2 regions of the Clostridium sp. 7_2_43FAA genome follow, and region 2 is predicted to be linked to the other one. Evidence: riboswitches for the same ligand, from Rfam matches in the RefSeq annotation. Region 2 holds a riboswitch; the other holds the start of a gene.
What was found. Region 2 has a riboswitch for fluoride ahead of CSBG_RS17290 (chloride channel protein). Riboswitches for the same ligand answer to the same signal wherever they lie in the genome.
Positions count from the first base shown of each region.

Region 1: linked by a shared signal. The riboswitch ahead of CSBG_RS07805 (cation:proton antiporter) and the one ahead of CSBG_RS17290 (chloride channel protein) in region 2 are both predicted to bind fluoride.

Region 1 covers NZ_JH815222.1:1,324,610-1,330,697, reverse strand. The annotation lists gene pulA (type I pullulanase) at 1-1,266, opposite strand, end outside; fluoride riboswitch at 1,461-1,535, shown strand; gene CSBG_RS07805 (cation:proton antiporter) at 1,585-2,775, shown strand; gene CSBG_RS07800 (tetratricopeptide repeat-containing sensor histidine kinase) at 2,861-4,921, opposite strand; gene CSBG_RS17700 (tetratricopeptide repeat-containing sensor histidine kinase) at 4,936-6,088, opposite strand, start outside.
Region 2 covers NZ_JH815223.1:213,518-219,605, reverse strand. The annotation lists gene CSBG_RS17305 (hypothetical protein) at 1-274, opposite strand, end outside; gene CSBG_RS18885 (CDGSH iron-sulfur domain-containing protein) at 654-1,349, shown strand; gene CSBG_RS17290 (chloride channel protein) at 1,390-2,619, opposite strand; fluoride riboswitch at 2,682-2,754, opposite strand; gene xylB (xylulokinase) at 2,812-4,266, opposite strand; gene CSBG_RS17280 (PTS sugar transporter subunit IIB) at 4,322-4,798, opposite strand; gene CSBG_RS17275 (PTS system mannose/fructose/sorbose family transporter subunit IID) at 4,811-5,611, opposite strand; gene CSBG_RS17270 (PTS sugar transporter subunit IIC) at 5,604-6,088, opposite strand, start outside.

The DNA of each region.
Region 1 (6,088 bases), on a different contig from region 2:
TGCATATGGATCTACTGCATAATTTATTTTTATATACTCTAATCCATTTCGATCTATATCTTTAAAATATAGTTTATATAGATAAAATACACATTCATTTTTTTTTCTACTAATCTTAGTATAATGAGTTCCGCTTTTTTCCTCTCTTTTCATCTGATATACTCTTTTTTCATTTCCATTAATATCATACCAATTTTCATATAAACATAAATCTATCTTAAATGCCGTAGGAGCCCAAATTCTCAAGTATATATTTTCTTTATCATATACAACTCCCATATCAGGTCCATCATAATAATAACTATCTAAAAAATTCCTCATAGTTACTTTACAAGGTAAAAATGTATTGCTAGCCCTTATTTCTACTAAATCACTTGGAGATACTTTTACATTTAAATTTTTGAAATCAACCTTTTTAGATAATTTATCAATTTCGTACTCACAATGTTCTTCTTTAATACCATTAATGTAAATATAAAATTTAGTTCCATCTAAAGGTGTTTTAGATAAAAAAGCTGTAATACTATCTTTCTTATCCATTATTGCAATTTCAATTCTAGGCTTCATATATTCAATTACATCTTCTAAATTTGTTATAAGATTATTTTCCCCATGAACTATATAGCAATTTTTAACTCCTTTTGGTATTTCAAACGTTGCAGTTTGCTCAGACCAATCATTTCCCCAGTTATCTCCCCAAGCTTTTCTTCTTGCAATTATATTTTCTTCCCTTACAAATGTACATCTACCAAAATCGCTTTTATTTTGTAGCTCAACAGCATATGAAACCCCATCATTTGAAAAGCTCCACAAATCCCATTTATATCCATTTCCAAAATAATCACCATCATTTTTTATAAAATGTATTAATGTACCTTCAACTTCATTTAAAATAATAGAAAATTCTCTACAAGCTCTTTCTCCTGTAATTTTATCTACACAGGTTACTTTAAGTGAATTTTTCTTTCTCAATAGCTTACTTATTTTTATTATATTATTTGAAAGCGTAATCTCTTTTCCTTTATAGTCAATTTCCCAATAAACATTTCTTATTTCTTTTATTCCAAATATGGATTCTTTCAATGCTACTAATTGTATTTCCTCATCTAGATGAAACACATTACTAGATGCTTTTATTTCTAATGAATTAATATTATATATTTTAATAGAGTTGTTATTACTTATATCATTATATGTCATATTATCACTATAGCTTATCATTCCTTCAACTCCTAAAATCTTTCTATTATATTTTATTCCTATCAATAATTATTGCCCCTACATATTTTTTCTTAATCATAAGTAAAACTTATTTAATTCAAAAAATTATATAACCACTCTTTCATTATCTACTTCATCTTTATGTACCTCTTTACTAAATTTTCTTTTAATTCATGACAACTATTATATCAATTCAATATTTTTATTGATTTGTAAATACTTATATGGTATTATTTAAAAGACTTTAAGGGAATGAAGTTCTCCCTTGACTTATGTCTAAACCGCTTTGGTAAGCTAATGACTTCTGCAAGTTTTTTTGCAGAGCTCATTGGCTTTTTTTAATAAGAAATAAAGGAGGATTTTATGTTAACAAGCATAGCACTTATTATTTTATTAGGTCTATTTATTGGCTCTATTTTTACTAAACTAAAGCTTCCAAGCCTTGTAGGTATGATATTAACAGGCATTATCTTAGGCCCTCACATGCTTAACTTATTAGATTCTAGTATTATAGGCATATCATCTGAACTTAGACAAATAGCACTTGTAATAATTTTAACTCGTGCAGGCCTTGCATTGGATATAAAAGATTTAAAAAAAGTTGGAAGACCAGCAATTTTAATGTGTTTTATACCTGCAACCCTTGAGATATTAGGTTTTATTATTCTCGGTCCAAAACTTTTAAATTTACCTATATTAGATTCTGCAATACTTGGAACAGTCATAGCTGCTGTATCCCCAGCTGTTATAGTTCCTAGAATGCTTAAGCTTATGGAAGAAGGTTACGGTACTAATAAAAGTATTCCTCAATTAATATTAGCTGGAGCTTCTGTCGATGATATTTTTGTTATTGTGCTATTTACTTCATTTACAAGCATTGCAACTACTGGATCAAACTTTTCAATAAGCTCCATAATAGAAATACCTATATCTATTATCATTGGAATCATATTAGGAATTTTAACTGGTATTGTTCTAGTATATTTATTTAAAAAAATTCATATAAGAGATTCTATTAAAATTCTTATAATTTTAAGTGTATCTTTTTTATTTATTACAGTTGAAGATTTATTAAAAGGATTCATTCCTATATCTGGATTATTAGCTGTTATGAGCCTTGGTGCAACTATACTTAAGATTTATTCAAAACTTGCCAGACGTATATCTAATAAATATTCAAAACTTTGGGTTGGCGCCGAAGTATTTCTATTTGTTTTAGTTGGGGCTAGTGTAGACATTAAGTACGCAATGAATTCCGGAATTATTACTATTATTTTAATTTTAGGAGCATTAGTATTTAGAATCTTTGGCGTATTATTATCTTTGATAAAGACTGAAATGAATTTTAAAGAAAGATTATTTTCCGCTATAGGATATATGCCAAAGGCAACAGTTCAAGCTGCTATTGGAGCATTGCCCTTGTCAATGGGATTAGCTTCTGGAGAAATAATATTAACTGTAGCTGTTCTTTCAATAATTATTACTGCTCCTCTTGGAGCAACTTTAATTGATAATACTTACAAAAAATTGCTCTCTATTTCAAAGAATAAATAAAATAAAAGCTATAGATACAATTTGTATGCTTATATTACATAACCATACAATTTTCTATAGCCTTTTTTATTATTCATTTAATATGCTATGATATTAAATCACAAAATTCCATTGCAACATTTATATCATTTATATCATAAGTATCCATAATAGTATTTTTATTTAAATATTGAAACTTTAACTTTGGAAGTAATATTACCACTTCATTCCCATCATCACATTTATTATTAACATATACTTTACCATTTTGAAGTTCTAATAAAGATTTAGCTATTGATAAATCTTTAGCATAAGTATTGAAAGGACAACTTTTTGTATCATTATTAAAAACATTAAATATAGAATTATTAAAACCATTTCCTCTATATTTAAACACAATGTTTATATAGTGTTTTCTTTCTAAAACACTTATTAATATCTCAGATTTTTCGAATGACACCATTAATATATTAGAAAGAATACTAAGTATTATTTTCTCAATTAAATTGGGATCACACTTTATAATTAACTCCTCTATTTCTGTATCAAATATTAAGTTTTGATTTTTAATATTTGCATATTTAACAGACCTTGATATTATATCTTCAATTAAGTATACAATATTAAAATTTTTAAAATCTACTTTTAATTCATGTGCATCTATTTTTACAGCATCAATTAAATTATTTATAGTTTTTAAAACCTTCAAACAATTTTTAATTATTACATTTTCATATTTTAAGTAGTACTCCTTTAATTCACTACTTCCTATACTGCTCATTGTATCTATTAGTTGCACACTTGAATAAATTGAGTTTATAGGATCTTTTAAATCATATGATAGTCTTGAAAAAAACTGTTCTTTTATTTTATCATAATATTTTAATTCATTATATCTATCATTTATTTTGGTAACCTTTTTTTCATTTTCTAGATTAATATCCTTTAAAATTGAATTCATTCTCTTTGTTATCATTAACGCTTTTTCATAATTACCACTTTTTTTATAAGTTGCTTTAATTCCATGATAACTTCTTAAAGTGTATTTAATGTTAAACCTATAAGATATTTTTAATGCACCATTATAATACTCTAAAGCTTTTTGGTAATTTTCCTCTAATACACAAATATCTCCTCTTATTATTTCTATCCAATAATCTATATCAGTAAATTTAAAATCCTTATTATATTTATTATAGTTTTCTTCACATTCACTAATTAAATCTTTAATTATTTCCACCTTTTCACTTCCAGAGATTCCCTCAACTAATTCAAGTGCTATTTTTCTACATATCTGTATGTTTATTCTTATTTTAAATTGCTGTTGTCTGCATTTATCTAATTTTTGTACATTTTTATCAAGATATTTAATTAGATTTTCTACATCTTTACCTAGTTTTTTTTCACTTAAATATATTTCTAATATCTCAATAACTAAAATTAATTTTGTCATCATACTTAGATTATCTTTATATTCTTCTATTGTTTTAATAATCATTTCCTTAGCTTCACCTAATCTATTATCAATAGTAAAAATATACTTCAAATAACAAATTCCAAATGCTATTTCATCATACTTATTGTTGAGCTTTGCATATTCTATAGCTTGTATAAACATATCTTTTGCTGAATTATACTCTTTCATAGAAAAATATACTTCTCCAAGACAAACATAAATATTAAATGTTTCTTCCTCTTTTAATAAAGATACCATTTCTCTAGTTTTCTTTAAATATTTTTCTATATATTGGCTTTCTCTTTTTTTTAATGCTTCTATATACATAGCTGATAAATATAGCTGAACTAAATAATAATATGACTTTTCCTCTACAAAAACCTTTTCTGCTAAGTTGAAATACTTCTTTTGAAGATATTTTTCATCAAGCTCTGAATAACATTTAGTCATATATAAATATATTTTTCCTCTCTCATGTGAATTATTTATTTTATTGCTATTTATAGCTCTTTTAAAAAATCTAACTGCCTTATTTTTGTTCTTTTCTAAATAGTAATAAATACCTTTAGCATATTGTATATTTTCATATTTTTTTTCATTTTCTATGTATTTTTGTATTCTGGCCTTAGTTTCATGTAAGTTTTTATTTCCTAATATATTTAAATATCCATGATCTACTTCATTTATTAATTCTGAAAATAATTCCATCATCTCTACTACCCTAATTAACTATATAAATCATAAATATCAGATAATTCTACTGATATTTTTTCAACATTTAGTTTATACCCTTCTTTTTTATAATCAATCCACTCTTCTTCAACAATCTTGTCTTTAGGTAAATTTAATACAAATTCACTTCCATTTTCATATTCAGTATTTAAATATATTTTTCCATTCAATAGGTCTACTAATGATTTTACTAAAGATAATCCTATTCCACTTCCTTCTTTACTTCTATTCAATGATTTATCTACTTGAGTAAACTTATTGAAAATTTTATCTTTCATCTCTTTTGGTATTCCTATGCCTGTATCTCTTACCCGTATTTCAACTTCATTTTCTTTATCATTAACACTAACTATAATCTTACCGTTTTTAGGAGTAAATTTTATTGCATTTGATAATAAGTTTAAAATTATTCTTTCAACCATATATACATCACATTTTATTATAAGTTCTTCTATATTTGTATCAAATATTACCATAATATTTTTTATTTCTACATATGGAGTTATTGAATTAGTAATTTTCTCTACTAACTCAACTATATTTATATTATTAAAATTAGCTTCATAATTACCTTTATTTATTCTACTTGCATCTATAATATTATCTATAAGTTTAAAGCTTCTTAAACAATTTTGCTTTATGTTATTTTTGTATTTTAAATAATATCCCATGAACTCCCTGTCATCTTTATTTTTATATAAATTTAATAGTTGCACTGACGAGTATATTACATTTATAGGAGTCTTGAATTCATGAGAAATACTCGCAAAAAATTCACTTTTAGTTTTTTCTGACTCTTGTAGTACTTCAAGATTTTTATATAACTCTGCATACTTATCTCTATATTTACTATTATCATATGAAATCATTATAGAATTAGCTTTTTCTAAATATTCCATAGCTAATTTATAGTTACCACCTCTTTCATATGTTTTAGATAATCTTTCATAGATTTTATCAATAAATCTATACCCATATTTTCTAGAAAGGTTTATTAAATTATTATAATGATATAATGCCCTTTCATATTCATTTAACTTATAATATATATCACCATATAGCATTTCTATATATAAATCAAAATTGCTAAATCTAAATGAATCTAAATATTTTTCATAAATAGCTTTAGCTTTATCTAATTCATCT
Region 2 (6,088 bases):
TATCTTCTTTATAATCAGCCATTCCTGCACTTTTTAACATTTTAGAATATGTTACTATTTCTGCCGGTGATATCCCAGATTGTCTTGCAAATACCCTTAATTTTTTTCTATCAACAATTTCCTGATTACCAGAAACTAACCTTCCTAATAGAATACCAGCTTTTCCTGATTGTTCAGTTGCTTCAAAACTATTCAATTCTAATGCTGTTTGCTTAGTGCTTAATAAATGTTTAGTAGAATTAATTATCCATGTACCTTTTGTTATTTTATCCATATTGCCACCTCATTATTCAATATATATACTAGAATAGCATATTTTGTAATATAACTTCAAATACATTTAAATATTCTTTAATATTATAATATTTATAACTTATGAATAACACAACTGTAACACAATAAACCTTATAATTAATAAAAAAATATAATATACTATAAGATATAAATCCCCATAAACATAGAAAAATACAGTCTTATAAAAGACTACATTTTCATATAAAATATTAACATATGAACTACAGGACAATCTGAATTTTAGTAAAAAACTCCTAGTAAATATTATATTTACTAGGAGTTTTCATATATAAAATTATAGAAGTTTTATTAAAATTATCACTTTATATACGAAATTATAAATATAAAGGAGGTTACCAATGAATTATTATGAAAATACTGAAGAAAATTTAACTCTTATTTGTTCAGAATGTAAATTTTATGAGACTAAAGATTGTATTAAATCAAAATGTAACATAGGATTTGCTTTAAATGCTATAAAAGCTTCAAATCCAAATTCTATTCAAATTATTGCTGATGGACAAAAATTAATACCAAAGAACGATACTAAATTATACAATAAAAATCTTATAGCTAAAGGTATTGCGAGTGTTTGTAAGATATGTAAAGAATGTAATAAAGGACATGATGATAACTGTACTATTTCTTTAGCTAGAAAGTCTTTAGAACATACTTATTTAAGTGATGATGTTGATTTTCCTGGAAGTGTTTTGATGTATTTATTTAATGTATCTAAACAAGATCAGGACCTTGCTGATAAAATAAAATCTGAGTATGATTCAATAGTTAAACAACCTAAAGAAGAGGTTGTTATGGACAAGTCTTCCGTAGCTAAAAAACACCCTATATTAGTTGATTTAAAAGAAAATCAAACTTACTTTTGGTGTACATGTGGAAAAAGTTCTAACTTACCATTTTGTAACGGTGCTCATGTTGGAACTAATTTTTCACCTTTAACTTTTACTTCTAAAAAGACTGAAAAAGCTCATTTATGTGCTTGTAATCATACTAAAAATGCACCATTTTGTGATGGATCTCATTTAAAACTAGTTTAAAATAATTTATAAAGGAAGTACTTAACACTTCCTTTATAAATTATTTTTCTATATTCTCTAGAGATATCCCTTTATGTTTTTCTAGTCTTTTTAACTTAGGAGTAGTAATAACTTGTGCTCCATAAATCCCATTATGTCCTATTACATAATAGCTAATAAACGCTCCAATTATATAGTAAGGAACAGCTTCTGATCCAAACAAATTAATTCCCAGCATAATTGTAGTAAGTGGAGTATTAGTAGCACTCCCAAAAACACAAATCATCCCAATAGCTGCTAATAATGAAGGCTCTATATTAGTTAAATTACCTATAGCACCACCTAAAGAAGCTCCTATATCAAATAGCAGAGTAACCTCTCCTCCTTGGAATCCAGCTCCTAATGTTAGTACTGTTAATATTAACTTCTTTATTGGATCTAAAATAGTTATATTACCTGAAAATCCACTATCAATAAGCCATGTACTTAATCCCTCAAATTTATATAATTTAAATATTATAATAACTAATAAAACTACACTTGAGGACATTATTGCTCTATATATATTGTTTTTTATATTTTTACTGTAAAATCCTTTAACTAACTGAACTCCTTCTGCAAATATCTTTCCAAAAATACCAAATAAAATTGATGATATTATTACTATTAATAGTGTATATACAGAAATATTAGGGATAGATTTTATTAAGTGCCCTACATGATTTATACCTAAGTATTCTGTAACAAAATTAGCTGTATATGATCCTATAAAACAATATATCATTGCTTCATAGCTAATCTTTCCTATAAAACATACTTCCATACCAAAAAATGTACCAGCAAGCGGTGTTCCAAAGACTGAGCCAAATGCAGCACTTATTCCTGACATAATTAGAATTCTTTTCTCCTTATGCTCCATTTTGAAAATGTTAGCTAATTTATTTGTCAAGGCTCCTCCTATTTGAACTGCTGTACCTTCTCTTCCCGCTGATCCTCCAGATAAATGCGTTAATACAGTAAAAATAAATGTCAAGAATGCCATTCTAAATGGAACTTTTACCTCCTTATGAACACTTTCAATAATTAAATTGTTTCCTCTATTAGATCCATTCCCATACTTTGAATATGTATATGCTGTTAATACTCCTATTATAGGAATTAAAAAAATTATATAAGGAAATCCCTCTCTTAAGGTTGTAACGAATTCTAATGATCTTAAAAATATAGCTGATATAATTCCCATTATAATTGACACTATAATTGTACAAGTTGTTAATTTAAAAATTCTCATATTACGCATACCTTTCTAATGATTAATTTCTTAAAAAATAAAAAAGACTATGACTCTACGATTAAATCATAGAAGTCATTAGTCTTACTTGACGGTTTAGATTTCTCATGGGAGAACTTCATTCCCAAAAATTATTCACATTTTCTTTAAACATTATAATACTATTACTTATAAAAATCAATCTATGCTTATCTATATATTTTTTATATTGTCATATATTTTTCTATAGCGAATATAAATTTCTTTATATGCTTCTACTGCTTCTTCATTTGGATAATAACATTCTTTTTCTTTTACTATTACTTTTACAGCATCTTCAAAAGAAACGAACCATCCTAATGAAACAGCAGCTATTATTGTAGCTCCAAGAGATGGACCTTCTTCTATTTTCAAAGATATTACCTTCTTATTAAATACGTTAGCTTGTATTTGAAGCCACTCCTTAGACTTAGCTCCTCCTCCTACTGAAATTATTTCTCTATCACTATCATCTTCATATATGCTAAAGCAATCTTTTAATGAGAATGTTATTCCTTCAATTACCGCTCTTGCAAAATGATTTAAATCATGGCTTTTATCTATTCCTATGAAGGTTCCTCTTATATTACTATCTGCATAAGGTGTTCTTTCTCCAACTATATAAGGAGCAAATAATAATCCATTAGATCCTTCTTTAACATTAGATACTCCGCTTAAAAGTTCATCAAAATCTTTATCCTTTGCAAAGGTATTTCTAAACCAGCTTAAAGAATCTCCAGCAGAAAGAGTTACCCCCATTGAGTAACAGCTATTTGGTAGTACATTATTAAACATGTGAAGTTTTCCACCATAGTTCTTATACTCTTCTTCATATTTTAAATATACACCTGAAGTTCCTATACTTAATAAATCTCTATTTTTATTTATTATTCCTGATCCTAAAGCTGAGCAAGGATTGTCTGATCCTGCTGGGAAGATTTTAATACTTCCTTTGGCATTTAACTTTTCCTTTAATTCTTCATTTAATTCTCCAACACATTCAGTTGAATTATATATCTTAGGATATTTATTTAAATCTAAATCTAAAAGATTTGCTATTTCCTCAGACCATTTTCCTTCTTTAATATTTAACATTTGTGTTCCAGCTGCATCAGATATATCTGTACATATGTTACCTGTATATTTAAATACTAAATAATCTTTAGGTAAACAGAACTTTTTAGTCTTTTCCCAATTTCCAGGTTCATTTTCTTTTACCCATAATACCTTTGGAAGCGTAAATCCTTCAAGGCTTTTATTCCCTGTGATTTCAATTACTTTTTCTCCAAAGTTATTCATTATATATTCACATTGCTTAGTTGTTCTTGTATCATTCCATAGAATACTTCTTCTTATAGGTTTATTTTCATTATCTAATAATACTAAGCTATGCATTTGACCTGATATACTTATAGCTCTTAATCCATCTCCACCTAAATCATTAGTTATCTTTTCCAAAACCTTAACTGAAGCATTATACCAATCTTCTGGCTCTTGTTCAGAATGTCCATCTCTATTATTGTATAAAGGATAACTTTCCGAATGCTTCAATACTACTTCTCCAGCTTTATCTAAAGCTATCCCCTTGATAGAACCTGTTCCTAAATCTAAACCTATAACATATTCCATAAAAATATCCTCCTATATTAATAAATTAGGGAGACTTTATTGTCTCCCTTAAATCTTATAGATACTCCTTTAAATAAACTAATGGATCTGTAGGAGTCATTATTGCTGTAACTTCAACTCCTCTATCTATTAATTCTTTAAATGCTTCCTTTTCTTCTGGTGTAACACTTACAGATGGTCTTATAACTTCTGTATTTGATTTAGAAGACATATTACCTACATTAATCTTCTTAATATCTAATCCATTTTTAACAAGATAAAGTAAATCTAATGGTGATTTTACAACAATAAACACTTTTTGTCCTTCATATTTTCCTGAAGAAATATTTTTTAAAGCTGTTTCTCTAGTTATTATAGATGTACTTACATTTGATGGTGCTGCCATTCTTAATACTGATTTTTGCAAATCATTATTAGCTACCTCATCATTAATAACCATTATTCTAGTTGCTCCTAAATTGTTTGTCCACATTGTAGCAACTTGGCCATGTATTAATCTATCGTCTATTCTTATATGAATTATCCCTTTCATTTATTATCCCCCCTAAACAAGTACTCCTAGTGCATGTAAAATTATTGACATTACTATTACTAATAATATTAAATATGTTGGTTTAACTTTTTTACCTAGTAAATAATACATTAAGCCAACTATAGCCGCTGGAATTAATCCTGGCATTATTTGATCTAATATACTTTGTCCAGTCATTTCAATTTCACCTTGAACAAAGCTAAAACCTACAGTTGCTCTTATAACAGTAGACATAAGTCCACCTACAACCATTAATCCTAAAATTGAAGTTGCTTTAGTAATTGATTTCATTTTACTTTCTAAAGCATTTACTAACTTAGTTCCTGAAAAATAACCTGCTTTAAATAAAGGAAAACTAAGCATTTTTATAGCAATACTTACTGCTATCCATAAGAATATTCCTGCTGGATTTCCTTCTATAGCCATATTTGCAGCTATTGCTCCAAATATAGTCCAAGGAATAACAACACATAAGCTATCTCCTAATCCTGCTAAAGGTCCCATTAAACCACTCTTAATTGAACTTACTGCTTCAGCAGCATTATTCTTTTCTTTTTCTTCAATAGCTATGTTTAAACCAAAAACATAAGGAGCTACCCATGGATTTGTATTAAAAAACTGTAAATGTCTCTTAACTGCATCTTGTAATCCATCTGGATCATTTCTATAGGTAAATTTTAAAAATGGTAATATTGCATAACAATAAGCCAATGCTTGCATTTTTTCATAGTTAGATGATACACTGCTTGTAAATATCCATCTTAATAAAACTTTACTACGTATTTTTTTTGGTGTAAGTTCATTATTACTCATCTTCGTCCATACCTCCTACTGGAGAAACAACTGTAGCTTCTCTATCATTATCTCTTTTAAATTCAATTAATGCTATAGCTGCTGCTATAAGTGCAACTCCTAATAAAGGAAGTTTTAAATATATAGTAACTACAAATCCTATTAAAAGATATGCAAAGTAATCTTTTGTAGGAAGATTCTTTAATAGTAAAGCTATACCAACCGCTGGTAAAATTCCACCTGCAACTTGAAGACCACCTAATAACCATTCTGGACTCTTATCTATTAATGCATTTACTAAATCCGGGCCAAATATAGTAGCTAATAATATTGGAACTCCTGTTGTAGCACAAGTTAAAACAACTCCTAACATTTGCATTCTAGCAATTCCATTGTATTCCCTTTTATCTGCATATTTTTCAGCTTGATGTGCTAACCAAACGCCCATTGTATTTCTTAATACATCTAATTGAACCATTAAAAGCGCTACTGGAATAC